2 regions of the Paenibacillus sp. Aloe-11 genome follow, and region 2 is predicted to be linked to the other one. Evidence: predicted binding sites of a transcription regulator. Region 2 holds the regulator's gene; the other holds the start of a gene.

Region 1 (15,881 bases), on a different contig from region 2:
GAAAAAAAATAATGTGTACATTGTCCGTATTCCTAATGGTGTACAAGAGCTGTTGAAGGATTTGTACATCGTGTCAGAAGGCTTCTTGTTCACGGACGGGATTAATCGGGAGATTATTCGGAAAAACTGTTGTAAGCGGGCTTATCTGCGAGGGGCCTTTATGGCCGGTGGCTCTGTGAACAACCCGGAGGGATCGTCTTACCATCTTGAAATTTCCTCGATGTATGAGGAGCATTGTCAGGCACTGGTAGATCTGGCGAATGAGTTTCATCTGAATGCCCGCTGTATTGAGCGAAAAAAGGGCTTTATTCTCTACATCAAGGAAGGCGAGAAGATCATTGAGCTGCTAAGCATCATTGGGGCGCATCAAGCCTTGTTCAAATTTGAGGATGTACGTATTATGCGCGATATGCGCAACTCCGTAAATCGCATTGTCAACTGCGAAACAGCCAATTTGAACAAAACGATCGGCGCTGCGGTCCGGCAAATTGAGAACATCAAGCTGCTGGAGAGGGAAGTTGGTTTGGAGACCTTGCCGGACAAGCTGCGGGAAGTGGCAGAAATCCGACTGGCCCATCCTGATTTGAACTTGAAAGAGGTCGGGGAAATGCTCAAAGGGGTCGTCAGTAAATCCGGTGTAAATCACCGTCTTCGCAAGATTGACGAGATGGCGGACAAAATCAGGGGAGAAAATGGCCTGATTCCGTAAAAAAAGAATGTCTTTGGGGCTTTTTGCCGCTTTAATTAGTTTTTTTTCTAGTGTCTGTCCCGGGTTAATGTTATAATGTGATAAATAAAATGGAGTAAGTAGTGTCCAGATTTATTTGATGAGGGGGTAAGCTGACATGTCAAAACATCCGGTAGTCGTACGCTTGAAAACAGGACTGCACGCCAGACCTGCTGCGTTATTCGTACAGGAAGCGAATAAATATTCATCTGAAATTTTTGTGGAAAAAGAAGACAAGAAGGTTAATGCCAAGAGCATCATGGGTATTATGAGTCTTGCCATCAGTACAGGTACTGAAATTTATATTAGTGCTGAAGGCGCGGACGCCGAACAGGCTGTAAACGCTTTAGTAAGTCTGGTTAGCAAGGTAGAGCTGGAAAATCAGTAAGCGGCTGTCTATTTTGTAGTACGGTATACGCTCTTTTCGTGAAAAGCCCTTAGGGGCTTTTTTTATATCCATAAAAAGGGCCGAATCCCTTTTTTAGTTTTGTGGATAGGACATATGGAATTGGTCTAAGCTACATATCATTTATATCTCATGCTTGTTTTAAAAATGTGAAACCTTGACTGCAACCTTTTTTCGTCTTTTCCGTCTGAAAGGTACAAACATTTTCATGAAAGAGGTTGGGTACGATGAGACATTGGACAAAAACGATAAGCACAGCAGTTCTTGCAGGAGCATTATTGGCAGGGGGAGTAGCTGGGGGATTGTGGACAGGGGCAGATCGCGCTTATGCCGCATCCACAGCCACGACGGTAAACAGCGTGATCAATGTGAATGGAAGCGGAGAAGTACTGGTTAAGCCCGATATTGCTTATCTTTCCATCGGTGTGCAATCAGAGGGAAATACAGCAGCCGCTGCCCAAAAAGCCAATGCTGCGAAAATAAGCAAGGTTACACAATTGCTGAAAGAAAAATGGAGCATTAGTGCAGACGACATTCAGACTAGCCAATTCTATGTGCAGCCTAACTATATCTATAACGAAAAAGAAGGGCAAAAGCTCAAGGGCTATATCGCAAACCATACACTTTCCGTGAAATACCGCAATTTGGACAAAATCGGCCAGCTGCTGGATGAAGCTACAAATTCCGGGGCGAACAATGTGGATAATGTACAATTTTCAGTAGAAAATCCTTCTGTGTATGAAGAAGAGGCTATTGGCAAGGCGCTTGGCAACGCTCAATCTAAAGCCAGTGCTGTAGCTAAGGCAGCTAAACGCGGATTAGGGTCGCTTGTGAATGTGACGGTAGATGGCGGAGAGGCTCAGATTTTTACACAACGTGAGAATGCAATGGCAAAATCGATGCTGGATTTAGGGAGTGGAACAGAGATTCAGTCAGGCCAAGTGACGGTGAAAGTTCAGGTGTCGGCTCAATACGAAATGAACTAATACAGATCTTTAAACGAAGCCACAAGCGGCCTGTCTTTCTGCAGGTCAGCTTGCTGGCTTTTTTTCCATATCGCAACCATTTTGTAATGAGTCTGTCATAGCTAGGGGGTGTTAGATGTATAGATTGAAATCAGAGCGTATACAGATTGTAAACTACATACAGTGAGGTATAGATATAATAAGACAGGTAATCAAAACACATAGACGAGACAGAGATGTAATAGGAGGAATACTTAATGATGAACAAGCACGCGAAAAAATGGGGCTCTGCTCTGCTAGCAGCAGGAATTCTGACAGGAGTCGCAGTTATTCCCGTTTCCTATACTGAAGCAGCGTCGACCAAACAACAAACTGCAGTACAGCAACCGGGAGTCTCCATTCAATGGAATGGCAAAACATTGTCGACCAGAGGAGTCCAGGTAAACGGAAGTACGTTGATTCCAGTAGCAGCGCTGCGAGACAGCTTAGGGATTCCAGTGAGCTATGATGCCAAGGAGGCTACCTACACTGTAGGCAGTGGGTACAACAAACTTTACATCATGTCCTCTTCCTCAGAAGCCAATGTCAATGTGAACGGAATCAACGCGCGCAGCATGGACGCTAAACAGATTGCCGGGAAGTTATACATTCCTATGAGTCTCCTGAAAGACTATCTGGGTATCGATGCTCAGTGGAATGCAGCCCAAAAAACAGTAACGTTGAGTAAAAGCCAGCTAAATCCGATCACCGTTACGTCGCAAACGCTTCCCGCTTCGAGTAATGCGAAGGTGTCTTACAAGGTGAAGTACCCGCAAATCAGCGGCAGTCAGTTGAATCCTGAGGCTCAGCAGGCGATTAACAGTGTGCTTAAAAAGCATGCGGAGGGAGTATTGGCAGCAGGCAAAAAGATGGTGGCTGAGGGAGAGGCTACAACAGAAAGACCGTATGAGTTCTGGAATGATTTTGCGATTGCCTATAACAAGGATGGTATTTTGAGTGTGATTATGCAGGATTATTCGTATACAGGTGGCGCACACGGTATGACGGCACGTAAAGGATATACGTTCTCGCTCGCTGATGGTAAACAGCTGCAATTATCTGACGTATTGAAAGCAAATCCGAACTACAAAAAGTTCCTCAATGCTGATTTGAAGAAAAAAGTCGATGCGCTGCAGGGCGGCGAAGGTTTTGATAAATTTAAAGAGCTGAAGGCGGATCAAAATTTTTATGTGACCAACAGTGGAGTAACAATCGTGTTTGATTTATATGAATATGCACCGTACGCGTATGGAATTCCAGAGTTCACCTACTCGTTTGCTCAACTGCTGCCTCAAGGCGGCAAGCCTTTTGCAGGACAAAATGAATAGTACCAAAAAAGCTGCCTACCGGATACGAATATCCGGGGCAGCTTTTTTATTTCTAGCTTTTCCGAGGTACTAACTTCTCTTAAATACCTGCTGTAGTGGAGCTAGTTAGCACTTTATCAATAATACCGTATTCCTTGGCATCATCAGCGGACATGAAATAGTCACGGTCTGTGTCTTTTTCAATGCGTTCCAGTGGTTGACCTGTGCGATCTGCGAGAATGCGGTTCAATTTGTCACGCATTTTCAGAATGCGACGGGCGCGGATTTCGATATCCGTTGCCTGACCTTGTGCACCACCCAATGGTTGGTGAATCATAATTTCACTGTTCGGCAAAGCAAAGCGTTTGCCTTTGGCACCAGCGTTCAGCAAGAACGCACCCATGGAGGCTGCCATACCTACACAAATTGTAGACACGTCAGGCTTAATATATTGCATCGTATCGAAAATGGCCATACCGGCTGTAATGGAGCCGCCAGGACTGTTAATATACAAGTGAATATCTTTTTCAGGATCTTCGGCAGCCAAAAACAGCATTTGTGCAATAATAGAGTTGGCTACAACGTCATTGACGTCCGAGCCCAACAAAATAATGCGATCCTTCAACAGTCTGGAATAAATGTCATAGGCGCGTTCGCCGCGGTTACTTTGCTCTACTACCATAGGAACATAGCTCACGTCAAAAAACCTCCCTTAAATATCGTTAATGGATTTGGTGGACATGCCGATTACATGCCCCTACTTTATAAACTGTTGCCGTAATAACCACATGATAAACAATTTCAAACAAAAAGTCAAAGAAAGTCAAACTAATGGTCAAAAAAAAGAGCGCAAAGGGCTCTTGTTGGTTAAAATGATGATATAGAAGCATTAAAGTGTTCATTTAAAATGGCGCGCCCGCGAGGAATCGAACCTCGATCTCAGGCTCCGGAGGCCTACGTCATATCCGTTGGACCACGGGCGCAAAGTAATTTGTACAATTAAAAGCTAATTCATCAGCTAATTGGAAACAAAGATGATTATATGATATACGGCAGTGAATTGCAAGCTTTTATTATGTGCGCATATTCACATAAAAAGTTGAGAAATATAGGTTCAGATAGACTTGCAAGTGAAGCAAATATTGGGTAAGATATACGTGGGACTTAAAAAGTTATCCCGGGACATTTTAAGACCAGACGAAGATATAGTATTAGAGAAAGAACTTAGAAGTGTGCGGGAGTGGAAAGCATGCGAAAGATATTAGAAATACAGAAGCAGCTTCTGCCCGACCTCATGGATGTTTTGAAAAAAAGGTACACGATCCTGCGCCAGATCATGTTGTCCGATGTCATTGGACGCAGAACGCTGGCAGCTTCACTGGATATGACCGAGCGCGTGCTGCGCGCCGAAACCGATCTCCTCAAGGCCCAAGGGCTCATTGAGATTGAGAGTGTGGGCATGAAGGTGAGCAAAGCAGGACTGGATCTGCTGGAACAGCTGGAGCCGATTGCGAACAACTTGTTCGGCCTGTCCCAACTGGAGGATCAGATTCGTCAAGCCTACGGCTTGAAGAAGGTGGTTGTCGTTCCAGGGGATTCGGATGCTTCACCGTTGGCGAAGCAGGAGTTGGGCCGTGCTGGAGCAAAGGCGCTGCTGAGTGTTATGGATGACGAGGACGTGGTCGCTGTAACAGGTGGTACGACGATTGCAGATGTGGCGGAACAACTGACATTACCTGCTAACGGCCCGCTTAAGGGCGGATGGTTTGTACCGGCACGCGGGGGTTTGGGAGAGAGCATGGAAATGCAGGCTAACACCATTGCTTCCACGATGGCTCGCAAGGTCGGCGCTCAATACCGTCTGCTCCATGTACCGGATTTGCTCAGCAATCATGCTTACAACTCCTTGCTTGAGGATACGAATATTCAGGATATATTGAGCCTGATTCGAGAGAGTCGTATTATCATTCACGGGATAGGCAACGCCATAGCGATGGCCCACAGACGCAAGCTTGACCTTGAAACCTTTAATCAGATCAGCAATGAGGGCGCGGTTGCCGAATCGTTTGGTTATTATTTTAACGAAGACGGCGTCGTTGTTCACAGAATGCTGACGCTTGGACTCCGCCTGGAGGACATCAAGCGTACGGAGACGGTTCTAGGTGTAGCTGGAGGCAAGAGCAAGGCGGCTGCTATTCATGCAGTGCTGCGTTTCGGCCAAGAAGACATTCTTGTCACCGATGAAGGCGCTGCTGCCGAGATTGTAAGCCATTATTTAAAAGGTTAATACGGATTGATTAAATGTGTTGTCTTGACGGGCTTTCGGGCCTGTCTTGAATATATAAAACTAAACTAAACGAACTTTGGGAGGAACTCACTCATGACAGTTAAAGTTGGTATTAACGGTTTCGGACGTATTGGACGCCTTGCTTTCCGCCGTATTCAAAACGTGGAAGGTATTGAAGTAGTAGCAATCAATGACTTGACAGATTCCAAAATGCTGGCACATCTGTTGAAATATGATACAACACAAGGTACTTTCCAAGGAGAAGTAGAAGTACATGAAGGCTTCTTCAAAGTAAACGGCAAAGAAGTTAAAGTTTTGGCTAACCGCAACCCTGAAGAACTGCCTTGGGGAGACCTGGGTGTAGACATCGTTCTGGAATGCACAGGTTTCTTCACAACTAAAGAAGCTGCTGAGAAACACTTGAAAGGCGGCGCTAAAAAAGTTGTTATCTCCGCTCCAGCTACTGGCGACATGAAAACTGTCGTTTACAACGTAAACCATGAAATTCTGGACGGAACTGAAACTGTAATTTCCGGTGCTTCTTGCACAACAAACTGCCTGGCTCCTATGGCTAAAACACTGCAAGACAAATTTGGTATCGTTGAAGGCTTGATGACTACAATTCACGCTTACACTGGCGACCAAAACACTTTGGATGCTCCACATGCTAAAGGTGACTTCCGTCGTGCTCGCGCAGCAGCTGAAAACATCATCCCTAACACAACTGGTGCTGCTAAAGCAATCGGTCTGGTTATCCCTGAGTTGAAAGGTAAATTGGACGGAGCAGCTCAACGTGTTCCAGTAGCAACAGGTTCCCTGACTGAGCTGGTAACAGTTCTGGAGAAAAATGTAACTGCTGATGAAATCAACGCAGCGATGAAAGAAGCTTCCGATCCTGAAACTTACGGATACACTGAAGATCAAATCGTTTCTTCCGACATCAAAGGTATCACTTACGGTTCCTTGTTTGATGCAACTCAAACTAAAGTTCTGACTGTTGGCGACAAACAACTGGTTAAAACTGTAGCTTGGTATGACAATGAAATGTCCTACACTGCACAATTGATCCGTACGTTGGAATACTTCGCTAAATTGGCTAAATAAGAAATTTCTTATCGAGCAACATCATAGAGCGGAAACAGCAGTTATTGTTTCCGCTCTTTATATATCAAAATGTGCCTTAAATTCCTGTTTCGTAAAATTAAAAGGGTGCGGAGGAATATGGAGATGAACAAAAAGAGCGTACGTGATATAGAACTGAATGGAAAACGGGTGTTTGTTCGTGTAGATTTTAACGTTCCGGTTGAGGACGGTAAAATTACGGATGACAAGCGTATTCGCGAAACCTTGCCAACAATTAACTACCTGATTGAAAAAGGTGCAAAAGTTATTTTGGCGAGTCACTTTGGACGTCCAAAAGGTCAGGTCGTTGAATCCATGCGTCTGACTCCTGCTGGTGTGCGTCTGTCTGAACTGCTCAAAAAGCCTGTTGTTAAGGTGGACGAAGCAGTTGGTGAGGCTGTTAAAGCAAAAGTGGCTGAATTGCAAAACGGCGACGTGCTGTTGCTTGAAAATGTACGCTTCTACCCAGGAGAAGAGAAAAATGATCCTGAGCTGGCGAAGCAATTTGCTGAACTGGCTGACATTTTCGTGAATGACGCATTTGGTGCAGCACACCGTGCTCATGCTTCCACAGAAGGTATCGCGCATTTTCTTCCTGCTGTTTCCGGCTTGCTGATGGAGAAAGAATTGTCTGTAATCGGTAAAGCTCTTTCGAACCCAGACCGTCCTTTTACAGCCATTATCGGTGGTTCCAAAGTAAAAGACAAAATCGACGTGATCGACAACCTGCTGAACATTGCAGATAACGTAATCATTGGCGGCGGTTTGGCTTATACATTCTTTAAAGCTCAAGGTTATGAAGTGGGTCAATCCCTGCTGGATGAATCCAAACTGGACGTAGCTCTTGGATTTATCGAAAAAGCGAAGAAGCTCGGCAAAAAATTCTATCTTCCGGTAGATATCGTTATTTCTGACGATTTCAGCGCTACAGCGAACACGAACATTGTGGACATTGACGGTATTCCTACAGATTGGGAAGGCGTAGATATCGGACCGAAAACTCGTAAAATCTATGCTGATGTGATCAAAAACTCCAAATTGGTTGTTTGGAATGGACCAATGGGCGTATTTGAAATGGAACCTTTCGCTGGCGGTACTCGTGAAGTAGCGGAAGCTTGCGCAACAACAGAAGCATACACCATCATTGGTGGCGGTGATTCTGCGGCTGCGGCTGAGAAATTCCACCTGGCTGACAAAATGGATCACATTTCCACTGGCGGCGGCGCATCCCTGGAATTTATGGAAGGCAAAGCACTTCCGGGTGTTGTTGCACTTAACGATAAGTAATCAAGCGTTTAACGCGTAATAAAGGCTTTAGGGCATCTAATAGTTAGGAGTTGAAACCATTGAGAACACCGATTATCGCGGGTAACTGGAAGATGTTCAAAACCGTTCCAGAAGCTAAGACCTTCATCGAAGAGGTCAAAGGTAAAGCAGAGGTTGCAGGAGTGGAAAGTGTAATCTGTGCTCCATTTACAAATCTTCCTGCTCTGGTTGAAGCAGTAAAAGGCACATCTATTAAAATTGGCGCACAAAACCTGCATTTTGCAGAAGATGGTGCGTTCACAGGTGAAATCAGCGGCGGAATGTTGAAGGATCTGGGCGTAGACTACGTTGTGATCGGACACTCCGAGCGCCGTGAGTATTTCAACGAAACAGACGAAACGGTAAACAAAAAGGTTCATGCGGCATTCCGCCACGGCCTGACTCCGATCGTATGTGTAGGGGAAAAGCTGGAAGACCGTGAAGCAGGTCAAACCAAAGAGGTTGTAAAAGTGCAAACTGTAGCAGCTTTTGCTGGCTTGGCCAAGGATCAGGCTGCACAAGTCGTTGTTGCTTATGAGCCAATTTGGGCGATCGGAACAGGAAAATCCTCCACTTCGCAGGATGCGAATGAAGTGATCTCCTATATCCGCAGTCTGATTAAAGAGCTGTATGATGAAAGTACAGCTAATGCTGTACGTATTCAATACGGTGGCAGTGTAAAACCTGAAAATGTTGCTGAGTACCTGGGTCAAAGCGATATCGACGGCGCGCTTGTGGGCGGTGCCAGTCTTCAACCGGCGTCGTTCATCGCGCTTGTTGAGGGGGCGAAGTAAGATGGCAGCACCAAAACCGGTAGCTTTAATTATTATGGACGGATTCGGACTGCGCGACAACGTGGAAGGCAATGCGGTTGCACAGGCCAACAAACCGAATTACGACCGATATTTAAAACAATATCCTCATGCAACGCTGACCGCTTCTGGTGAAGCAGTGGGCCTGCCGGAAGGTCAAATGGGTAACTCCGAAGTAGGTCACTTGAACATCGGCGCAGGCCGCACTGTGTATCAAGACTTGACTCGTATTTCGAAGTCCATTCGCGAGGGTGAATTCTTCGATAACGAAACATTGGTTAAAGCAGTTCAGCATGCCAAGAAGAACAATACCAAGCTTCACCTGTACGGACTTCTGTCCGACGGCGGCGTGCATAGCCATATCAGCCATCTGTTCGCTATGCTGGACCTGGCGAAAAAAGAAGGCTTAACTGAAGTGTACGTTCATGCTTTCATGGACGGACGCGATGTTATGCCTGACAGCGGTGTAGGCTTCATGCAACAGCTGATCGCTAAAATTCAGGAAGTGGGCATTGGCCAAATTGCGACCGTACAAGGACGCTATTACGCAATGGACCGCGACAAACGCTGGGAACGTGTTGAGAAGTCTTACCGTGCAATCGTATACGGGGAAGGTCCTCAATATACTGACCCGCTGGAAGCATTAAAGGAATCGTATGAAAAATCAGTGTTCGACGAATTTGTGGAGCCAACTGTGATTGTAAAGGCCGACGGAAGTCCTGTAGGGCTGGTCGAAAGCAATGACTCTGTTGTATTCTTGAATTTCCGTCCTGACCGTGCGATTCAACTGTCTCAAGTATTTACCAATGAGGATTTCCGTGGTTTTGACCGTGGGCCAAAATGGCCTAAGGATCTGCACTTTGTTTGCCTGACCTTGTTCAGTGAAACGGTTGGAGGCTTTGTAGCCTATGAACCGAAAAACCTGGATAATACGTTTGGCGAAGTGCTGGTACAAAACAACAAAAAGCAATTGCGTATTGCTGAGACAGAAAAGTATCCGCACGTTACTTTCTTTTTCAGTGGCGGACGCGATGTAGAACTGCCTGGCGAAACTCGTATTTTGATCAATTCGCCAAAAGTAGCTACGTATGATCTGAAGCCTGAAATGAGTGCGTATGAGGTTGCGGATGCAGCAGTGAAGGAAATCGAAGCTGACAAGCATGACGCAATCATCCTGAACTTTGCCAATCCCGATATGGTTGGACACTCCGGCATGCTGGAACCAACTATTAAGGCGGTAGAGGTGACGGATGAATGTGTTGGACGTGTTGTTGACGCGGTTAAAGCCAAAGGCGGCGTGGTTATTATCATTGCCGACCATGGTAACGCGGATATGGAAATTGATGAGCAGGGACGCCCGTTCACAGCTCATACGACGAATCCGGTTCCGTTCATTTTGACTGACGAAAATATCGTTTTGCGTGAGCATGGAATTCTGGCTGACGTAGCTCCAACGCTTCTGGATTTAATGCAGCTTCCGCAGCCTGCGGAAATGACAGGAAAATCTATGATTGCATCCCGCAAGTAAGCTTGATTTAATAAATATAGGCTTGACCAATAAATTATGATTCACAAAGGAGATTAAGTACAAATGACTATTATTTCTGACGTGTACGCTCGCGAAGTCCTCGACTCCCGTGGTAACCCTACGGTTGAAGTTGAAGTATATCTGGAATCCGGCGCTATCGGTAGTGCCATCGTTCCTTCCGGTGCCTCCACTGGTGCTCACGAAGCTGTAGAGCTTCGCGATAACGACAAATCCCGTTACCTGGGTAAAGGTGTTCTGCAAGCTGTTAAAAACGTGAACGAAATCATCGCTCCTGAAGTGATCGGCTTGGATGCTTTGAACCAAGTAGAAATCGACACTTTGATGATCAAATTGGATGGTACACATAACAAAGGTAAATTGGGTGCAAATGCAATTCTGGCTGTATCCATGGCTGTTGCTCGCGCTGCTGCTGAAGCTCTGGGCTTGCCGCTGTACACTTACCTGGGTGGATTCAACGCTAAACAATTGCCAGTACCAATGATGAACATCGTTAACGGTGGCGCTCATGCCGACAACAACGTTGACGTTCAAGAGTTCATGGTTCTGCCTGTAGGCGCTCCTACTTTCAAAGAAGCTCTGCGTATTGGTGCGGAAATCTTCCACAACCTGAAATCTGTACTTAACTCTAAAGGTTTGAACACAGCTGTTGGTGATGAAGGCGGTTTTGCTCCTAACTTCAAATCCAACGAAGAAGCTCTGTCCACGATTATCGAAGCAATCGAAAAAGCCGGTTACAAACCAGGCGTTGACGTATTCCTCGGTATGGACGTTGCTTCCACTGAGTTCTACAAAGATGGAAAATACACACTGGAAGGCGAAGGCAAATCCTTCACTTCTGCTGAGTTCGTTGACCTGCTTGCTTCTTGGGTTGATAAATATCCAATCGTTACCATCGAAGATGGTTGCTCCGAAGATGACTGGGAAGGTTGGAAATTGCTCACTGAGAAACTGGGCAGCAAAATCCAATTGGTTGGTGACGACCTGTTCGTAACGAACACAGAACGTCTGGCTAAAGGTATCGAAGAAAACATCGGTAACTCCATCCTGATCAAAGTAAACCAAATCGGTACGCTGACTGAAACATTCGACGCTATCGAATTGGCTAAACGCGCAGGATACACAGCTGTAATCTCTCACCGTTCCGGTGAATCCGAAGACAGCACAATCGCTGATATCGCTGTTGCAACAAATGCAGGCCAAATCAAAACAGGTGCTCCTTCCCGTACTGACCGTATTGCGAAGTACAACCAATTGCTCCGCATTGAGGATCAACTGGGTGAACTGGCTCAATACCACGGCCTGAAATCTTTCTACAACCTGAAAAAATAATATTGCGCCAACATGCTGACGGTGTTTCAAGCTTTGTGGTTGATGATCACGAGGCTTGGACGCTCGAAGCTTTTACGCAATGATCCAACAGACCTGCACGCTACTGTGAGCAGGTCTGTTTTTGTTATCTGCCTGCATGTATACGTGTAAATAAGTAGATGAGCATGTAGATGCATCTTTGTAAAGGCCTGATAGGGGGTAATCTCCATAGCTGGTTGTTATCTACTGGAAGTTGTGGTAGAATGAAAGTAGTGTTTTGCGTTAATTTCCGGCTATCATAACATGATATGGACATGTTTTCATAAAAGAGGCTGTGTTTTTTGCAAAACAGATGTATAAGCTCAGGAGGTGGATTTTTCATGGAAATCTTTTTGAAAGTGCTGCTCATTGTGTTCTCGATTGCTGTTATTGCGGTCGTTTTACTGCAAAAGGGGAAAAGTGCAGGTTTGTCCGGTGCCATCTCTGGCGGTGCTGAGCATCTGTTCGGCAAGACAAAAGCTCGCGGTATGGATTTGATTTTGCAACGTGCAACTGCTGTTTTGGGTGCGTGTTTTATGATTGTTGCCGTTCTGGTTGCATTTTTTGCAAAATAAGATAAATATGTACATTAAGCCTTCGTTTCACTGGAAACGGAGGCTTTTTTGGATTTTAGACAGGCAGGGATGCCGTCGATTAAATTCGTGTATACTAGGGTATGAGTATATAAGAGCCTTGTAACAGGAACAAGGAACATGCGGATTATTACTGAAAATTAAAGGTTGCCCGAGGTGGACAAAATTATGATAACAGAGCAACAACTACTTGATTTTATGCGAGAGACCGCATACAAGCCTATGACATACCAGGAGCTGGAGCAGCATTTTGACATTAAGGACGCAGAAGAGTTTCGCGAATTTCTTAAGCTCTTGAACGCGCTGGAGGAAGATGGGAAAATTCTGCTGACCCGCACAAACCGTTATGGTGTGCCGGAACGAATGGATTTGCAGCGCGGGCGCTTGCAGGCTCATGCCAAGGGCTTTGCTTTTTTGATTCCAGAGGACCGGGAGCACCCGGATGTATACATTCATGCTAACGATTTAAAGAGCGCGATGAATGGAGACACGGTGCTGGTAAGAGTGACGTCAAAGGGACCTGCGGGTGGCCGATTGGAAGGCGAAGTCGTGCGGATCGTGAAGCGCGCTGTGCTTCAAGTGGTGGGGGTGTTTCAGAGCCACGAAGCATACGGTTTTGTTTTGCCGGATGATAAGCGCATTAATCGGGATATTTTTATTCCAAAGGACAGCTTCAACGGAGCTGTGAACGGGCAAAAGGTCGTTGTGCGTATTGTGAGCTACCCGGAAGGACGGGCGGCAGCGGAAGGCGAAGTGCTGGAGGTGCTGGGTCACAAGGACGATCCGGGCGTCGACATTTTGTCGGTGATTCGCAAGCATCAGCTTCCAGAGGCTTTTCCCGATGAAGTGACAGCGGAAGCAGATCAGGCTCCCGATGCGATTACGGAAGAAGAAATTGTACGTCAGGGACGTCGCGATTTGCGTGATAAGATTATTGTAACAATTGATGGCGAGGATGCCAAAGACCTGGATGATGCGGTTAATGTAGAGCGTCTGCCGAACGGAAACTACCGTCTGGGCGTTCATATTGCCGACGTAGGGTATTATGTGCGTGAGAACTCCAAGCTGGATCAGGAGGCTTATAACCGCGGCTGTAGCGTTTATTTGGTCGACCGTGTCATTCCTATGCTTCCACACCGGCTTTCCAACGGGATTTGTTCTTTGAATCCGCAGGTGGATCGCTTGACTTTGTCCTGTGAAATGGAATTCAACGAGCATATGAAGGTTGTAAAGCATGATATTTTCACCAGTGTGATTAAAACGAAGGAACGAATGACATACACCAACGTTCGCAAAATCCTCGAAGAGGAAGATGCCGAACTGATGGAACGGTACAAAGATCTAGTAGAAGTATTCCGTACGATGAAGGAACTGGCATTGAAGCTGCGTGCTAACCGGATGCGCCGGGGTGCGGTTGATTTCGATTTTGATGAAGCGAAAGTGATTGTGGACGATGAAGGTAAAGCTGTCGATATCGTAAAAAGAGATCGTACGATAGCCGAGCAAATTATCGAGGAATTTATGCTGGCGGCCAATGAAACTGTGGCCGAGCATTTCCACTGGCTCAAGGTGCCTTTCCTATACCGGATTCATGAGGACCCGGACCCAGAGAAGCTGCAAAATTTCATGGCGTTTGCCGCTAATTTTGGACATCAGATCAAAGGCCGTGGGAATTCCATTCACCCGCGTGCGTTGCAAACGTTGCTGGAGGACATTCAGGGCACGAAGGAGCAGACAGTGCTTAGCACGATGATGCTGCGTTCGATGAAGCAGGCCAAGTATGATGCAGAGTCTACAGGGCATTTTGGACTGGCTGCGGAGTATTATTCTCATTTTACATCGCCAATTCGCCGTTATCCTGATTTGGTGATTCACCGTGTCATTCGTGAGGTATTGGAGAATGGCGGGGCTTTGACAGATGAGCGTCAGGAATATCTGACTGCACGCATGCCGGATATTGCGCAGCAATCCTCCGAGCGAGAACGTGTGGCTGTGGATGCAGAGCGCGACACAGAGCAAATGAAAAAGGCTGAATACATGCTGGACAAGGTTGGCGAGGAGTTCGAGGGCATCATCAGCAGCGTAACTAGCTTTGGTATATTCATCGAGTTGGACAATACGGTGGAGGGTCTGACGCGTCTGAGTGCGCTTACGGATGACTATTACCATTTTGACGAGCAGCATATGGCGTTAATCGGTGAACGCACTTCCAAGGTATTCCGCATCGGAGATGAGGTTAAGGTTCGCGTCGCGCGCGTTAATATGGAGGATTACACGATTGACTTCGAGCTTGTCGATATGAAGCAGCGGCAACGCCGTGAGCGGACGGGCGGTTCGGGACAAGGCGGAGGCTTTGCACGTGGCGAGGGCCGCGGTAAAGGCCGCGAAGGACGTGACCGCAAAGGCGGCAAGGACAAGGCTGGCAGAGAGCGCAAAGGCGGTCGTGAGGCGGCTGGGAAGCCTAAAGAGGCCGGCAGCGGAGGCATTAGCACCACAGGTCGCACAGGCCGCGGTGGTGGAAACGGAGCCGGAGTCGGCTCGGCAGGCAGTTTTGGCTTTGGTAGTGGCAAGGGCGGATATAATTCGCCAATCGCCGGTACGAGCAAACGCCGGAAGAAGAAGACATCTGCTAGCGGTATTTTTATCGGCAGTGCGGCTACACCAGGCAGTGACGCCGGATCAAGCGGTGAAGGTGCCGGGCGTCGCAAACGGAAGAATAAAGGCGGCGGAGGCGGCAATAGCACTGCTGGATTTGTGAGGAAAAAGAAGAAGTAAGCAGGATAGACCGCTTATGCTTATTGCTGGCTGAAGCGTTTCTGTCAGGGTGTAAAACTGATTTGAAGGTATGTATGAGGGTGGCTTCCGTCTGCTGTGATTAGATGGAGGCCACTTTGATTTTGAAGTATGTCCATCATATGAATCCGTGAGTATTGGAGTGAGGGCTTGTCTTTCTTGCTTTTACCATCTGAATTTTGTTACAATATGTTTCTAGGCGGAGCTTTGTAGCCATCGGATGAAATGCTTGGATTTAGAAGTTGATTACGTTATTCAAAGGAGTGGTATTCATGGGTAAGAAGGCAGACGGGAAAGTGCTCGCCCAGAACAAAAAAGCTTCCCATGACTATTTTATTGAGGACACCTACGAGGCGGGCATGGTGTTAACGGGAACGGAAATTAAGTCTCTGCGGAATGGTCGATCCAACATCAGTGATGCTTTTGCTACGATCCGTAATGGCGAGATTCATATTCACAATATGCACATCAGTCCCTTTGAGCAAGGTAATCGCAACAATCCAACCGATCCGACGCGTACGCGTAAGCTACTGCTGCACAAAGAGCAGATTCGTAAGCTTATAGGTCTGTCCAAACAGGAAGGCTATACGATCGTACCGCTCAAGATTTACGTACGCAACGGCTATGCC
Region 2 (15,881 bases):
CAAAGCATTAGCTAAACGATGCTTTACGTTGGCGACTGCATTGGCAATCCGTTCGACACTGTTCTCCGCCTGACTCATCGTCTCTTGGTTGTAGTTCAACGGATTGCGGTAATGTGTCGACAGCATAAAATAGCGTAAAGCCTCGGGCTTGTGACGAGCACGCAGATCTTTAACCAAAATACCGTTACCGAGCGATTTCGACATTTTTTCATTATCAATGCGAATATATCCGTTATGCATCCAGTAGCGGGCCAATGGCTTCCCCGTAATCGCTTCGGATTGCGCGCATTCACATTCATGATGCGGAAATTGCAAATCCTGTCCGCCACCATGGATGTCCAGCGTATCCCCCAAATAATGGCGAGCCATAGCCGAGCATTCGATATGCCAGCCCGGTCGTCCATCTCCCCAAGGGCTCGACCAATAAATTTCTCCCGGCTTTGCTGCCTTCCAGAGCACAAAATCTTCGGCATTTTCCTTACGCTCATCCACATGGATGCGAATTCCGAACTGAAGCTCCTCCAGATTTTGACCTGACAGTTGTCCGTAATCTTTGAACTTTTTGGTCCGATAGAACACATCGCCATCATTCTCATAGGCATAGCCTTTGTCTACCAATTCCTTAATAAAATCAACAATCAGCTCCATGCTCTCTGTTACGCGCGGATTTATGCTGGCGGCAGGAACATTCAATCCGGTCAGATCCTCATGATAGGCTGCAATAAATTTCTCGGCAACTGCCGGAACCTCCATATCAAGTTCCCGAGCTTTGCGGATCAGCTTATCATCGACATCTGTAAAATTCACTACATAGTTCACATCATAACCCAAATACTCCAGGTAGCTGCGTACCAAGTCAAACACAATTACAGGTCGTGCATTACCAATATGAATATAATCATACACGGTAGGTCCGCATACATACATTTTAACCTTTCCAGGCTCCAGTGGCACAAAAGGCTCCCGACTCCTCGTCATTGTATTATAAATTTGAAGCGGCATCGTTATGTTCCTCCCTCATGAAAATTATCCTTGTCATTTATTCTCTTGGGTCACCTGATGTTTCCGAGCAGATTGCTCATCCTTCAAATCAGACAATTCTGCACGTAATCGTTCTATTTCCAATTGAAGAGCCCGTATAGAATCTACGACCGGATCAGGCAGCTGATGACTAAGTCGGTCTGGACGTCTGCCATCCTGTCTGACCACTCGCCCCGGTATCCCCACTACCGTACTGTTAGGCGGAACCTCTTTAAGTACAACCGAGTTGGAGCCAATGTTGGACTGCGCCCCAATTGTAAAAGATCCCAATATCTTGGCGCCAGAGCCTATAACTACATTATTCCCAATAGTGGGATGGCGCTTCCCCTTCTCTTTTCCGGTCCCTCCAAGAGTGACCCCCTGATACAATACGACATCGTCGCCAATCTCACAGGTTTCACCGATGACCACTCCCATACCATGGTCAATGAACAGCCGATCTCCGATACGAGCGCCAGGATGAATTTCAATACCTGTCATAAACCGCGATACCTGAGATATAACACGAGCTAGAGTACACCACTTTCGTAAGTAAAACCAATGTGCGATTCGGTGTGCCCAAAGGGCATGAACGCCGGAATACGTAAAAATGACCTCCAGCTTACTCCGGGCGGCCGGATCATTATCCAAAACAGTCTGAATGTCGGATTTGATATGTCTGAACATGTCGCCCTCCTACTCCCTCTATATCCTTGCCGCATCTTCACAAACTTCACGTTTCGCCAATTTTCGCATCCATCAGCATTCTTCGACATTTTTCAATCTATGTCGAGTCTGAATCTGATAAAAATGAAAAAGCGCCTCCGCAGCCTAAGCTGCAGAGACGCATGAACGTGGTTCCACTCTGCTTCGGACATATCTGCTGCCTAAAAAGCAGAGAAGTCCGTCTTTGGCGTCCGGTAACGGGAACGACTCGGCACGCCCTTGCCACAACCAGCGGTTGATGCTAATTAGGGTTCGGGCGCACGGCTCCCAGGTGCATTTCCTCCGCAGGTCATCTGGACGGCTTCCAGCCCGGGGTTTCCCTCGGCCGTCCTCTCTGGCAGATGCCCATATGCAGTGTACTTCTCCTGTTCGCAGCCTTTACACGTAAATATCAATCCGTATCAATGGAGTCATTATAGCGAAAAGACAACAAATTGACAAGAAATATCAGCCTTTAATTTGTGCCTTAAGTCGGTCCAACACCTTGTCGCGTCCAAGCAAATAGATGGTTTCGTTCAGATCCCGACCATGAGTTTGACCTGTAAGAGCCACACGAATCGGCATGAACAGCTGTTTACCCTTAAAGCCAGTTTCCTTTTGAACTTCCTTGATCAGCTTGGCCATTTGTGGAGCAGTAAATTCCTCGCTTGCTTCAACCTTGCCGGCAAAGGCTCTAAGCACCTCAGGAACCTGCTCTTCCGCCAGCACAGCCGCCGCTTCGGCATCCATCTCCAGATGTGAACGGAAAAACAGCTCAGACAACGCTACAATATCGGACGCAGAAGTCATCTGCTCTTGATATAAGCGAACGAGGGCCTTAGCCCAATCCTGCTGTTCTGCCGACAATTCAGTCGGCAACAGCCCCGCTGCCTGCAAATGAGGAATCGCCATGCTGGCAATCCGCTCAGGATCAGCCTTTTTAATATAGTGATTGTTCAGGTAAGCAAGCTTGTTCGTGTCAAATACGGCCGGGCTTTTGGACAAACGATTGGGATCGAAAATTGAAATCAGTTGCTCCCGATCATAGATCTCTTCTTCGCCTTCCGGGGACCAGCCCAGCAACGCAATAAAGTTGAATATAGCTTCCGGCAGATAGCCCAGCTTGTCATACTGCTCCATGAACTGAATAATGGACTCGTTACGTTTGCTGAGCTTTTTGTGATCCTCGCCTACGATCAGCGTCATATGACCAAAGCGTGGAGGCTCCCAGCCGAGAGCTTCAAAAATCATCAACTGCCGCGGTGTATTGGAAACATGATCCTCACCCCGTAGTACATGTGATATTTTCATCAAATAATCATCAACTGCTACAGCGAAGTTGTATGTCGGAATACCATCTTTTTTGACGATAACAAAATCGCCGCTCTCCTTGGAATTGAACGTAATTTGACCTTTAACGATATCGTCAAACGTATACTCGCGGTTCTCCGGTACACGAAAACGAATGCTTGGCACACGGCCCTCTGCCTCAAATGCCTGACATTGTTCTTCTGTTAAGTCACGGTGCTTTCCAGAATAGCGTGGTGTTTCCCCACGTGCCGTCTGCTCTTCACGCTCGCGTTCCAGTTCCTCCTCCGTGCAGTAGCAGCGGTAGGCCAAACCACGATCCAGCAAATCCTGCCAGTATGTTTTGTATATGTCCAAGCGTTCGGTCTGGCGATAAGGTCCAAACTCGCCTCCCACGTCTACACTCTCATCCCAATCCATGCCCAACCATTTCAAATATTTAAGCTGACTTTCCTCTCCGCCCTCAATATTGCGCTTTACATCTGTGTCTTCGATGCGAATAATAAATTTCCCGCCTTGATTGCGGGCAAACAAATAATTAAATAATGCCGTTCTGGCATTTCCAATATGCAAATGTCCTGTAGGGCTTGGTGCATAGCGTACACGAACTTCCGTGCTCATATAATCTCCTCCAAATTGAATTACTCAAGATGATAGCATTTATTTGATAAGACAGACAACCGATTGAGCCGCGATCCCTTCGCCCCGCCCGGTAAAGCCAAGCTGCTCTGTCGTAGTCGCCTTGACGTTGACCTGGGATGGCTCCTCTGCTTCCAGCGCGCGGGCGATGACTTCATTTATCTGCGGGATGTACGATGCCATTTTGGGCTTTTGCGCAATAATCGTAGAATCAATATTCCCCAAGCGATACCCCCGCTCTTTAGCCAGGCCCCAGACATGCTCCAGCAGCTTCAGGCTGTCGGCATCCTTAAATTCCGGGTCGTTATCCGGAAAATGCTTTCCGATGTCTCCCAAGCCAAGCGCGCCAAGGATGGCATCGCTAATGGCATGCAGCAGCACATCTGCATCGGAATGACCCAGCAAACCTTTTTCATACGGAATATTCACGCCTCCGATGATGCATGGCCTTCCTTCCACCAACTGGTGAACGTCAAATCCTTGTCCTACTCTGATCACTTGATATCCTCTCCCTCTGTCTTTACCCATAACGCCGCCATGTCCAAATCCTCAGGCGTAGTAATTTTGATGTTCTTGTAGCTGCCTTGAACGACCGTAACCGGAATGCCTAGCCGCTCCACCAACATAGAATCATCTGTCCCCAAAAATCCCGCCTGCTCCGCTTCCTCATAGGCACGAAGCAAATCGGAAAGACGAAAAGTCTGTGGCGTTTGAATACTCCACAGACTTCGGCGATCCGGCGTTGCTGTAATGATACCATCCCCGTTCACTTGCTTGACCGTATCCTTTACAGGTACTGCCGCTACAGAAGCACCGGTACGCTGGGCCGCCTCCAGACATGAACGTACAAGCTCAGGCTGGATCAATGGGCGCACACCATCATGCACCATCACCCAATCCGCATGCAAGTGGCGCAGGCCGCGATACACCGAGTGCTGGCGTTCACTGCCACCAGCTACTACCTGCACCTCTTTACCGATCTGGTATTGACGAATCCATTCCCGACAGCGCTCCACATCTTCAGCTCCCGTCACCATCACCATTTCATCCACTTCGGGCATAGCTGCAAATATTTCAAGTGTATGTATGAAGATGGGCTTGTCCCGCAAAAGCAGAAATTGCTTACTCTCCTGCGTCCCCATACGGGAGCCGCGCCCGGCCGCCACAATAACGACCCCTACCCGATTGTTCATTGAAATAACTCCTGCCCTGATCGCACTTGTACGATCCGTATGATAACACATCTACTTCATCATACCGCGTTTATTGAGCTTTTTCCAATAATTTCGGTTTAGCAAAGATCATACGACCTGCAGAGGTCTGAAGTACACTTGTAACCAGCACCTCCATCAGGGAACCGATATAGTCACGTCCGCCCTCCACAACAATCATCGTACCATCATCCAGATAGGCTACACCCTGTCCATGCTCCTTGCCGTCTTTAATAATCTGTACCATAATTTCCTCACCGGGCAATACGACAGGCTTGACTGCATTCGCCAAATCGTTAATGTTCAGCACCGATACACCTTGAAGCTCGCATACCTTATTCAGGTTAAAATCATTGGTTACAACTTTACCCTCCAGCACCTTCGCCAGCTTGACCAGCTTACTGTCGACCTCTGAAATTTCCTCAAAATCCCCTTCATAAATGAGCACATTCACATCCAGCTCTTTTTGGATTTTATTCAAAATATCCAGACCCCGACGTCCACGATTACGCTTAAGCAAATCAGATGAATCTGCAATATGCTGAAGCTCCTCCAACACAAATTCAGGAATCACAATCGTTCCCTCAATAAAGCCTGTCTTACAAATATCCGCAATACGCCCATCAATAATGACGCTGGTGTCTAAAATTTTATGTTCCTCCAGCTTCCGTTCTTCTACGCCCGCCCCCCGGCCAAAAAAGCCAGAGCTCCAAAAGGATGACAGCTCGTCCCGTTTTTCCAGACCGACCATCAATCCTACATATCCGCATACAATGGTAACGGCTGTCTGAATCAGTTGACCAGGTGCTCCCAACCATGATAAGAGCGGGTATACTGCCAAGGAAAGTATCAATCCCACCGCTAGTCCAATTACCCCTGCCAGCAACTCATTCATAGGTATCCGTACCAGGCCTTCAATACCCTGCTGCAGCCGATTCGCCACCGATGCCCCTGCGAATGAGCAACCGGCCATAAACAGCACTGCTCCTGCAATCATCCAAGCGGCCATTCCCGGTAAAGAACCATCATTCAACCACTGCGGCATCCATGATACGATACCTCCTACCCGATAGTACAACGTATAGCCAAACCATGCTCCACACAATCCTGTAAAAGTTAAAATAGCCTTTCTCCACATCGAGTCTCTATACCTCCTTTATTTGTTTTCATACATCCTGCTATTTATTGGATATACACCATTTTCCTTACCAGTATGATCCAATTCTCGCGCAGCTAACCCTGTGTTTTCATTTTTTATGCACAAAAAAAGCATTTATCTCCCTGAAATGATTCAAGGAAATAAATGCTCATTTGTTTCTTGCCTGATACTAACGTTGCGAATGACGATATTGATCGTCCTGCTCTTCCTGATTGGAACGCTCCCGATCACGTCCACGTCTGCGTGAAAGTTTACGGATGTTCAGTTTCATTCCATATAATGCATACAGTACCAGTGGAACAAAAATCAGTTTCGATAGCTGATCGGGAAATTTAACAGCCAGCACTACCGCTGCAATCACAACCCAAGGAGCGATCCAGATCGTTTTTTTCGGCAGGCCGACCTTTTTAAAATTCGGATATCTCATGGAGCTGACCATCAAATAAGAGACCAGCAGCATGGCAATCGACATGTATAACAATGAAATATCGTTATGAAATAAGGACAAAGTGGCTAATACGCCACCTGCTGCCGGAATTGGCAAACCGGTGAAATAACCTGGTACACCGGGGCGTACGTTAAATCGAGCCAAACGCAAAGCTCCGCACATCGGAAAAATGGCCGTAACCGTCCAAGCCAAAGCCGAATTGGCATCATGAAAAGCAACCATGTACATAATAACTGCAGGAGCTACACCAAAAGATATCATATCTGATAAGGAGTCCAGTTCTTTACCGAATTCGCTCTGGGCATTCAGCGCCCGGGCCATTCTTCCGTCCAGTCCATCCAACAACATGGCGACAATGACCATAATAGCGGCAAGACTGTATTTTCCGTCTACGGCCAGTAAAATGGCGATCATTCCGAGAAACAAGTTACCCAAGGTAAACATGTTCGGAATTGATTTGGTAATCATCTCTTCACCTCGATGTATGAATTGTTCCATTATAATCCTTTCACTGTATTACATTTACATTTGCCTGTCAATGAAAACTTGCTCCTGCAACCGTTTGAGACCTTCTTTAATTGTACGCGCACGAACCTCTCCAATGCCATCCACTTCATCCAGCTCTTCAATCGTGGCTGTCATCACATGCGTAAAACGTCCAAACCGCTCCACCAGATTATGAATAATCACATTCGGTAGACGCGGTATCTTGTTCAGCACCCGATACCCGCGTGCAGCAATATACTCCTCTGACGTTGCAGCCGAAGACGGATAACCAAGTAAACGTACAATATGGTTCACATCCAGCAACTCGTCGTCCGTAGATCGCTTGAGTCCGAGTATGATTTCACGAATTTTCTCATCGCTGTCGTCTTTAGCATAATCCTTGTACAGCAGCCAGGCTTCTTCCTCTATATTGCTGACAAGCTCCTCCATCTGCATGCTAATGAGTCGGCCTTCGTTTCCAAGCTCGTTAATAAAGCGTTTGATTTCCATTTTAATGCGCAATACCATTTCAATCCGCTGAATGACATTAACGACCTCCGGCATGGTAACCAGCTCTTCGAATTCAGATGCTGTCAAATTCGTCGAGGCTTGCCCCAACACGGATCTATATTTTTCCAGCGTCTGAATCGCCTGATTGGCTTTCGTTAAGATAACTCCGATTTCCTTGAGCGCATAGCGTAGCGTTCCCTGATACAACGTGATAATATTACGCCGCTGGGAAATGGACACAACTAGCTTGCCTGTCTGCTTTGCAACTCGCTCTGCTGTCCGATGCCGAATTCCTGTTTCAATCGACGAAATAGAAGAGTCAGGAATCAATTGCGTATTTGCGTATAAAATCCGCTTTAAATCTTCGCTCAATATGATTGCGCCGTCCATTTTAGCCAATTCATACAAATAGTTCGGCGAAAAATCACAGTTAATAGAGAAACCACCATCCACGACTTCCATTACTTCCGGGCTATAGCCAACGACCAGAAGAGCGCCCGTTTTAGCACGTAAAACGTTTTCCAATCCGTCGCGAAAGGGAGTTCCCGGTGCCACAAGCCGCAGCAAATCATTCATTTTATCCAGTTGGCTCGCTTCTTTCATTCTCATTGCCCCCTAATCTAATGCGGCTGCCAATGCATCTGCCACCGTTGCTACTCCTATAATTTGTATCCCTTTCGGATGTGTCCAGCCCTTCAAGCTTTTCTCCGGCATGATCACCCGTTTGAAACCCAGCTTTTCCGCTTCCCGCACTCGCTGCTCTGCTCGGGATACAGCTCGCACCTCGCCTGTCAGCCCTACTTCGCCAAAAATCACATCGTACGGCTTGGTAGGGGCATCCCGAAAGCTGGAAGCGATGCTCACCGCTATAGCCAAATCCACCGCAGGCTCATCCAGCTTTACACCTCCGGCTACATTGAGATAAGCATCCTGATTTTGCAAAAACATACCCATTCGCTTTTCCAGCACAGCGATGATTAATCCCATCCGATGATGGTCGATTCCTGTACCCATTCGGCGTGGAGAAGGAAAATGCGTGGCTGCAATCAGTGCCTGCAGCTCAACCAGCACAGGCCGAGTTCCTTCCACACTGGCTACGACAGTGGAACCAGCCACCCCCAGTGGTCGTTCAGACAGGAAAAGCTCAGAAGGATTCGCCACCTCACGCAAACCACTTTCAGCCATTTCAAAAATACCAATTTCATTCGTAGAACCGAAACGGTTCTTAACTGCACGCAGCAGCCGGTACGTGTGATGACGCTCTCCTTCAAAATAAAGCACGCAATCGACCATATGCTCCAACAGACGCGGGCCTGCAATTGCCCCTTCTTTGGTCACATGTCCTACCAGTACCGTAGCAATACCTAGTCCCTTGGCAATTCGCATAAAGCGTGAAGTACACTCCCGCACCTGAGCCACACTCCCCGGCGCACTTGTCACCTCAGGCAAATATACGGTCTGAATAGAGTCGATCACCAAAAACTCGGGCTTCAAGCTGTCCACTGCTTCTTCAATCGTCTCCAAATTTGTTTCGCATAATACGTATAAATTGGGAGATAAGGCACCCAGACGGTCTGCACGCAGCTTCGTTTGACGAACCGACTCCTCACCAGACACGTACAGCACCTTTAAACCGGTTAAAGCGAGCTCATTAGATGTTTGTAGCATAAGCGTAGACTTGCCAATTCCCGGATCACCGCCCACCAGAACGAGGGACCCTGGCACTACGCCTCCGCCTAGTACACGATTCAATTCGCCAATTCCCGTCAAAATTCGTGCTTCTTTGCCACTCTCTACCTCAATAATAGGGAGCGGCTTATCTTTTGTGCTATGAGTAAGAAGGGAAGAACCCATTCCTTGAGTTTTTACAATGCTTTCCGTTTCTTCCACCATGGAATTCCATGCCTGGCATCCAGGACATTTTCCGTACCATTTGGGCGATTCATACCCGCATTCGGTACAGGAAAATTTAGTTTTCACTTTAGCCATACTTTGATCCCTGGCTCCTTATTGACGACAAATGATGTCAAATTTATCTGTTACAGCCCGGAATGAGCTGTAACAATAAAAGTTTACCATTGAAGCTTGGCGGACGTAAAGCAATATCACAAACTTTTCCAAAGCATTTATCCAACACTTTCGCAGTGTTCAATATACAAAAAGAGTGCCTTCGCAATGGCTTTTTAGCCTGCGAGACACTCTTTTGCACAGCTTTATTTAGTAAAACGTTTTAGGACTTCGCGGATACGTTATCCTTTTTCGTTACTGTCAATGCACCATTCTCCTCATCAATGAGCAGAGAATCACCTTTAGCAATATTTCCAGTCAACAGCTCCTCGGACAGACGATCCTCGATATGCTTCTGGATTGCACGCCGCAATGGACGCGCACCGTAAGCCGGATCAAAGCCTTCCTTCGCAAGGAATGTCTTGGCCTTGTCTGTCAGATCAAAGTCCACCTCATACTCATTTAGACGCTTACGCAGTTCCTCAGACATGAGCGACACGATTTCCGCGATATGTTTTTCTTCAAGAGAATGGAAAACGATAATTTCATCAATCCGGTTCAAGAACTCAGGACGGAAGCTTTTCTTCAGTTCATCCATCACTTTGCCCTTCATGTTATCGTAATCCGCTCCAGCGTCCACAACGGCTGTAAAGCCAAGCGTGGAGTTGCGTTTGATCGCCTGTGCACCTACATTGGAGGTCAGGATGATGAGGGTGTTGCGGAAATCAACGACACGGCCTTTGGAATCGGTCAGACGTCCATCTTCCAGCACTTGCAGCAGAATATTGAATACCTCCGGGTGTGCTTTTTCGATTTCATCCAGCAACACAACAGAGTATGGCTTACGACGTACCTTCTCGGTCAGTTGGCCGCCCTCTTCATATCCAACATACCCTGGAGGCGCTCCTACCAGACGGGACGTGGAGTGCTTCTCCATATATTCAGACATATCAATACGGATAACCGCATTTTCATCTCCGAACATGGATTCAGCCAATGCACGTGCCAATTCGGTTTTACCAACTCCAGTTGGACCGAGGAAAATAAAGGAGCCGATCGGACGCTTCGGATCTTTCAGACCCGCACGTGCCCGGCGAATGGCCCTACTTACTGCCTTAACAGCTTCCTCCTGCCCAATCACCCGCTCATGCAGCAGCTGTTCCATATTCAGCAAACGATGTGTTTCTTCCTCTTTCAGCTTGCTGACTGGGACACCTGTCCAGATTGCAACGACCTGAGCGATATCCTCCGGCGTAACTTCGGAATCTGTACGACCCTGTTGTTCTTTCCATTGGTTTTTCGTAACATCCAGCTCTTCACGAATTTTTTGTTCTGTATCACGCAACGCTGCTGCCTTTTCGAACTCCTGGCTTTGTACCGCTGAATCCTTTTCCTTACGGATATCTTCCAGACGGTTTTCCAGCTGTTTCAGGTTTGGCGGTACGGTGTAGGAATTCAGCCTTACCTTGGAGCCTGCTTCGTCAATAAGGTCAATGGCTTTATCCGGCAGGAATCGGTCAGTGATATAACGATCAGACAATTTTACTGCCGCTTCAATAGCCTCATCCGTGATTTTCACACGGTGATGCGCTTCGTAACGGTCACGCAGACCATACAAAATTTGAATTGCTTCTTCCGGAGAAGGTTGGTCCACTGTAATCGGTTGGAAACGACGCTCCAAAGCAGCATCCTTCTCAATATATTTACGGTATTCATCCAGCGTTGTCGCACCGATGCATTGCAGTTCGCCACGCGCCAATGCAGGCTTCAGGATGTTGGAGGCATCAATTGCACCTTCCGCTCCACCAGCACCGATCAGCGTATGCAGCTCATCAATAAACAATACGATGTTACCGGCTTGACGAATCTCGTCCATAATTTTTTTCAAACGATCCTCAAATTCACCACGATACTTGGTGCCTGCTACCACAGAGCCCATATCGAGTGTCATTACGCGTTTGTCGCGCAGCGTTTCAGGAATCTCATTTGCTATAATTTTTTGTGCCAATCCTTCGGCAATCGCTGTTTTACCTACCCCAGGCTCACCGATCAGAACCGGATTGTTCTTAGTACGGCGGCTGAGCACCTGAATGACGCGCTCGATTTCCTTGCTACGCCCAATAACAGGGTCCAGGTTGTTTTCTTTCGCAGATGCCGTCAGATCGCGTGCGAGACTATCCAGGGTTGGTGTGCTGACATTAGCCGGAGCACCGTGGTGACTGGAAACCGCCTCGCTGCTGCCGAGCAATTGAAGCACTTGCTGACGCGCTTTATTCAGACTGATGCCCAGATTGTTCAGTACACGGGCCGCTACGCCTTCGCCTTCACGAATGAGACCAAGCAAAATATGCTCTGTGCCTACATAGGTATGACCCAGTTTGCGCGCTTCATCCATAGACAGCTCGATGACCTTTTTGGCACGTGGAGTATAGGCAATGTTCGTCGGTTGCTCTTGACCGCGTCCAATAAGCGTCTCCACTTCATCCTGGATTTTTTCCAGTCCCAGCCCCAAACCGATCAAGGCTTTGGCTGCTATTCCTTCGCCTTCACGAATGAGGCCGAGCAAAATGTGCTCTGTGCCAATATTGTTATGTCCCAATCGAACAGCTTCTTCCTGGGCCAAGGCAAGCACTTTTTGTGCACGTTCCGTAAATCTTCCAAACATCATATATCCTGCACCTCCACAGTGTGTATTTCAGATAAAAATATATATTAAAGGGTTGAGCCTAATTTTTGCCGGATCAGCTTCGCCCGGTACATATCGCGCTCACCGGTGTTCATTTTATCGCCAAAGCTTTTTTGCAGGAATCCGGGTTGTGTCATCACATTCAGCTCATTCATCGCTGCGATGGATGGACGCTCCAAAATCCCCAAATCTACGCCAAGACGTACATCGGACAGCCGCTGCGCAGCCTCCTTCGAATCCAGCACCGCTGCATATGACAAAATACCGAATGAACGCATCACTCGATCTGTAATTCGCAGCATGGACTCATTCATCAGCCGTTCTCTTGCAGAACGCTCGTGCTCTATAATTTGCAGCACCACGCCATGTAGATTTTCAATAATCTCCGCTTCGGTTTGTCCTAATGTAATCTGATTGGATATCTGAAACAAATTACCGACCGCTTCGCTGCCTTCACCATAAATACCGCGAACCGTAAGACCTACCTGTGAAACAGCAGACAATATACGATTGATTTGGTGAGTCATGACTAATGCGGGCAGATGCATCATCACCGAAGCTCTCATACCTGTGCCGACATTCGTCGGACAACTGGTCAGAAAACCTCTCCGATCATCAAATGCATAATCAACATGCGCTTCAAATGCATCATCAATGACCATAGCTCGTTCCCAAGCTTCTCTAACCTGACATCCCGGATACAAGCACTGAATACGCAGGTGATCCTCTTCGTTTATCATAACACTAACCGATTCATCATCACTAATCAACACAGCACCGTTACGAGATTCGTTCGCCAAATTAGGACTAATCAAATGCTTCTCAACCAGTACCTGCTTGTCGATCTCATCCAACTCGGATATTTTCAAGGTATGAAAAGTACCAAAACGACCCAAATCATCATACTGAAGGATATCCGTCAAGCGTTGAAGCACTTCTTCCGACTGCTGATTGGTAGCAAGCATGGGAAAAGGCAGATGTTGCAAGTTACGCGCAATTCTTACCCGACTGCTAATGACAATCTCCGAATCCGCAGCATCACCACGCATCCAATCACTTAGCGGCTTTTCCGTAAATCGGATATTGGGCATCACGCATTCCCTCCTACTCTTCACAAACTTTACTCTTCAGTCATTTCTTTTTCAAGCTTTCTGATTTGATCCCTAAGCTCGGCAGCTGCCTCGAATTCTTCCTGTACAATATGCTGTTGCATCTCTTTTTTCAAATCGTCAATTTGCCGTTTAACCTTCAATCGGCCTCCAGTCCGGACCGGAACTTTACCCACATGACCTGTGCTGCCATGCACACGCTTGAACAGAGGGTCCAGACGACTGTCAAAATATTGATAGCACGACGGGCACCCAAAACGCCCCAGTTTACTAAACTGTGTATAGGTCATGCCACAATCCTTGCATTGCAGATTTTGTGGGCCAGTGTGACCTGAAGAGTGGCTCTTGGTACTGGAGTCAAAATCCAGCATCCCCGACAACAAGCTATGAATCGAAAAGCCGTTAGGTGTTCCAGGGAGCATTTCCCCTTTTTCCTTCGCACATGTCTCACAAATATGAAACTCTGTCTTTTCGCCATTCACAATTTTGGTGAAATGCAAAGTTGCCGGCCGCATATTACATTCTTGGCACAGCATAAAAGCACCTCCTTCAACGTCTGGATTTTCACAAATCCCTACATCTGAATCGCAAATCTCTATTCACTGGTTAATGGCTACTGGCTATTTGGTCGCCAGCAACGAGATCAGCATAGCTTTAAGCAACCTTGCTCGCAGTTGGTCGCGATAGGGAAGCTTCAGCAATAATGTATCCCTCGATAAAGCGGCCTTCATTAAACACGCTTCCCTTTTGCTTAAAAAATGGGCTTCCTCCAACTGATAAATCAGTCCCTCTGCCGCCGATTGGCTAATTTCCTCCCCGATGCTTTGATGAAGGTGTGTGTGGATCGCATGCTGTGCAGGCAACTGAATTCGCTGAATGCGAATATAGCCCCCACCACCACGCTTACTTTCCACCACATAGCCTTTTTCCAGCGTAAAACGGGTACTAATTACATAATTGATCTGCGACGGCACGCAAGAAAAGCGGTCAGCCAAATCATTGCGCTGAATCTCCACTAAACCCTGGGGACTTTCCAGCAATATGTTCTTCAAATATTGTTCAATAATATCGGAAACATTGCGCATTTCATCATCCTCCACTAACGGAAACGCAAGTATTCAAGTACATTTCACGCTCCTCAGAGTCCGCCGTATATTGAACTTAACCAAACGGTAAAGTCACGAATCTAAGCTGTATCAGGACCTTCCACCCTGCTGCATCTCTTGAAAACGTGCCGTTTAGTCTCTAGTGTGACCTATATTTGCGATAAATCATACACTTCTCTTATGTTGACAAGAGGCAGCTTCTAACTATCCACAAATGATTTCGATCTTCATTAGCTTCTTGCTGTTAAAATACTCTATACGGCCAATCAATCAGCATAATTACCTTCAAATGGATCGCACTAGATTTACTTGACTTTGACTTTCTTTGACTATATTCACATTATAGCACACTTTTCATTTTTGCCAAGGGGTCAATACCATTTTTCGCAATCTAATTATGTTTTATACAATATAAGAAAAAAACTCTCTCCATTCTGGAAAGAGTCCTGAAAAAACTGCCCGCTATGTCACTCTCGTACCACTACACAAATGGATCATGCTTCCCGTCGCCAATACTACCAGTTTCTCGAATGAAATCTGGGCCGGGATTAGAAAAAATCCAACAAAAGCGTCTGTTTTACTGGTATTACACGTTTCAGTGCAGACACAGACTCACCGCGTCCTTCAATACGCCCCCACTTATATAAATCATCGGCCAGCTGATAGCCAAGCATTAGGGCCGTCAGCGATTGGATGCCAAGACTCAAGTCAGCTGCTATGACGTTTTCGGAAGAATTGCTTGTATCTACGCTCTCTAAATATCCTCGTCCTTCTGCGTTTATCGTCAATGTCCATACTCCTTCATTCCATGGGGCATAACGATCTGACAGATTCAAGGTCAAGCGTGTTTCCTCTCCAATTGCCTCAAAAGGGTATTTCTCTACAAAAGCAGCTGCATCCACAATCCGACCCATAAAATAAGGCACAGTTTCCTGTTGAACTCGCGGATCATCGAGTAAAAATGGCAGATTGTCATCTGCCGGAACGTAAATAAATTTACCTTGGGTTATCATGGAGTCATGATTTGCAAAATAAGTCCATAAAGCCCGACGTGCTGTTTCATTCTCATATACCATTTCATCGCAATTCAGCTGCTTATCTTCAATTTTGTATAGTGCATATCCCTGCGGGGTGCCTGCTTCAGAGTAATAAACTACAGTTCGATAGTTCTCATTTAGAATCCGCTCCTGCCACCATTCCTTATCACGTACCAGCGTGCCATTATAACGCGAGGCGTACGCTTGATACACTTGGTTCAGTTCAGAAATATCTTTAATATCCCGCTTGACTATACCTTCTGTTGTAAACTTAGCAGGAAATTTGTCAATCGGGATAACATACTTTTTGTACTCAGTATACGTTTCCCATCCAAATTTACGATAGAAGGCAAAGGAGAATGGATGCAGAAATGAAAGGCTTTGTCCCGCAGACTTCATCTCTTTAAGCGCATGCGTCAACAAACGTGAAACCATGCCCCCGCGACGCTT

The links. The regulator CtsR, encoded in region 2, represses protease genes until heat stress. The targets are predictions, from matches to a motif close to ATGGTCAATAAAGGTCAAACA.
Region 1: clpP (ATP-dependent Clp endopeptidase proteolytic subunit ClpP) is a predicted target of CtsR. The motif match lies at 4,254-4,274, and genes of this name have one in related genera.

The regions. Positions count from the first base shown of each region.
Region 1 covers NZ_JH601039.1:22,704-38,584, forward strand. The annotation lists gene whiA (DNA-binding protein WhiA) at 1-709, shown strand, start outside; gene WG8_RS00815 (HPr family phosphocarrier protein) at 846-1,115, shown strand; gene WG8_RS00820 (SIMPL domain-containing protein) at 1,361-2,119, shown strand; gene WG8_RS00825 (PdaC/SigV domain-containing protein) at 2,359-3,465, shown strand; gene clpP (ATP-dependent Clp endopeptidase proteolytic subunit ClpP) at 3,545-4,141, opposite strand; tRNA gene WG8_RS00835 (tRNA-Arg) at 4,353-4,427, opposite strand; gene WG8_RS00840 (sugar-binding transcriptional regulator) at 4,694-5,731, shown strand; gene gap (type I glyceraldehyde-3-phosphate dehydrogenase) at 5,825-6,835, shown strand; gene WG8_RS00850 (phosphoglycerate kinase) at 6,959-8,140, shown strand; gene tpiA (triose-phosphate isomerase) at 8,200-8,952, shown strand; gene gpmI (2,3-bisphosphoglycerate-independent phosphoglycerate mutase) at 8,954-10,498, shown strand; gene eno (phosphopyruvate hydratase) at 10,562-11,848, shown strand; gene secG (preprotein translocase subunit SecG) at 12,208-12,441, shown strand; gene rnr (ribonuclease R) at 12,628-15,234, shown strand; gene smpB (SsrA-binding protein SmpB) at 15,525-15,881, shown strand, end outside.
Region 2 covers NZ_JH601072.1:45,874-61,754, forward strand. The annotation lists gene cysS (cysteine--tRNA ligase) at 1-1,002, opposite strand, end outside; gene cysE (serine O-acetyltransferase) at 1,036-1,707, opposite strand; gene gltX (glutamate--tRNA ligase) at 2,194-3,654, opposite strand; gene ispF (2-C-methyl-D-erythritol 2,4-cyclodiphosphate synthase) at 3,694-4,170, opposite strand; gene ispD (2-C-methyl-D-erythritol 4-phosphate cytidylyltransferase) at 4,167-4,865, opposite strand; gene WG8_RS22680 (PIN/TRAM domain-containing protein) at 4,936-6,021, opposite strand; gene pssA (CDP-diacylglycerol--serine O-phosphatidyltransferase) at 6,212-6,958, opposite strand; gene disA (DNA integrity scanning diadenylate cyclase DisA) at 7,013-8,089, opposite strand; gene radA (DNA repair protein RadA) at 8,102-9,475, opposite strand; gene clpC (ATP-dependent protease ATP-binding subunit ClpC) at 9,717-12,161, opposite strand; gene WG8_RS22705 (protein arginine kinase) at 12,206-13,270, opposite strand; gene WG8_RS22710 (UvrB/UvrC motif-containing protein) at 13,300-13,824, opposite strand; gene WG8_RS22715 (CtsR family transcriptional regulator) at 13,909-14,373, opposite strand; gene WG8_RS22720 (GNAT family N-acetyltransferase) at 14,943-15,881, opposite strand, start outside.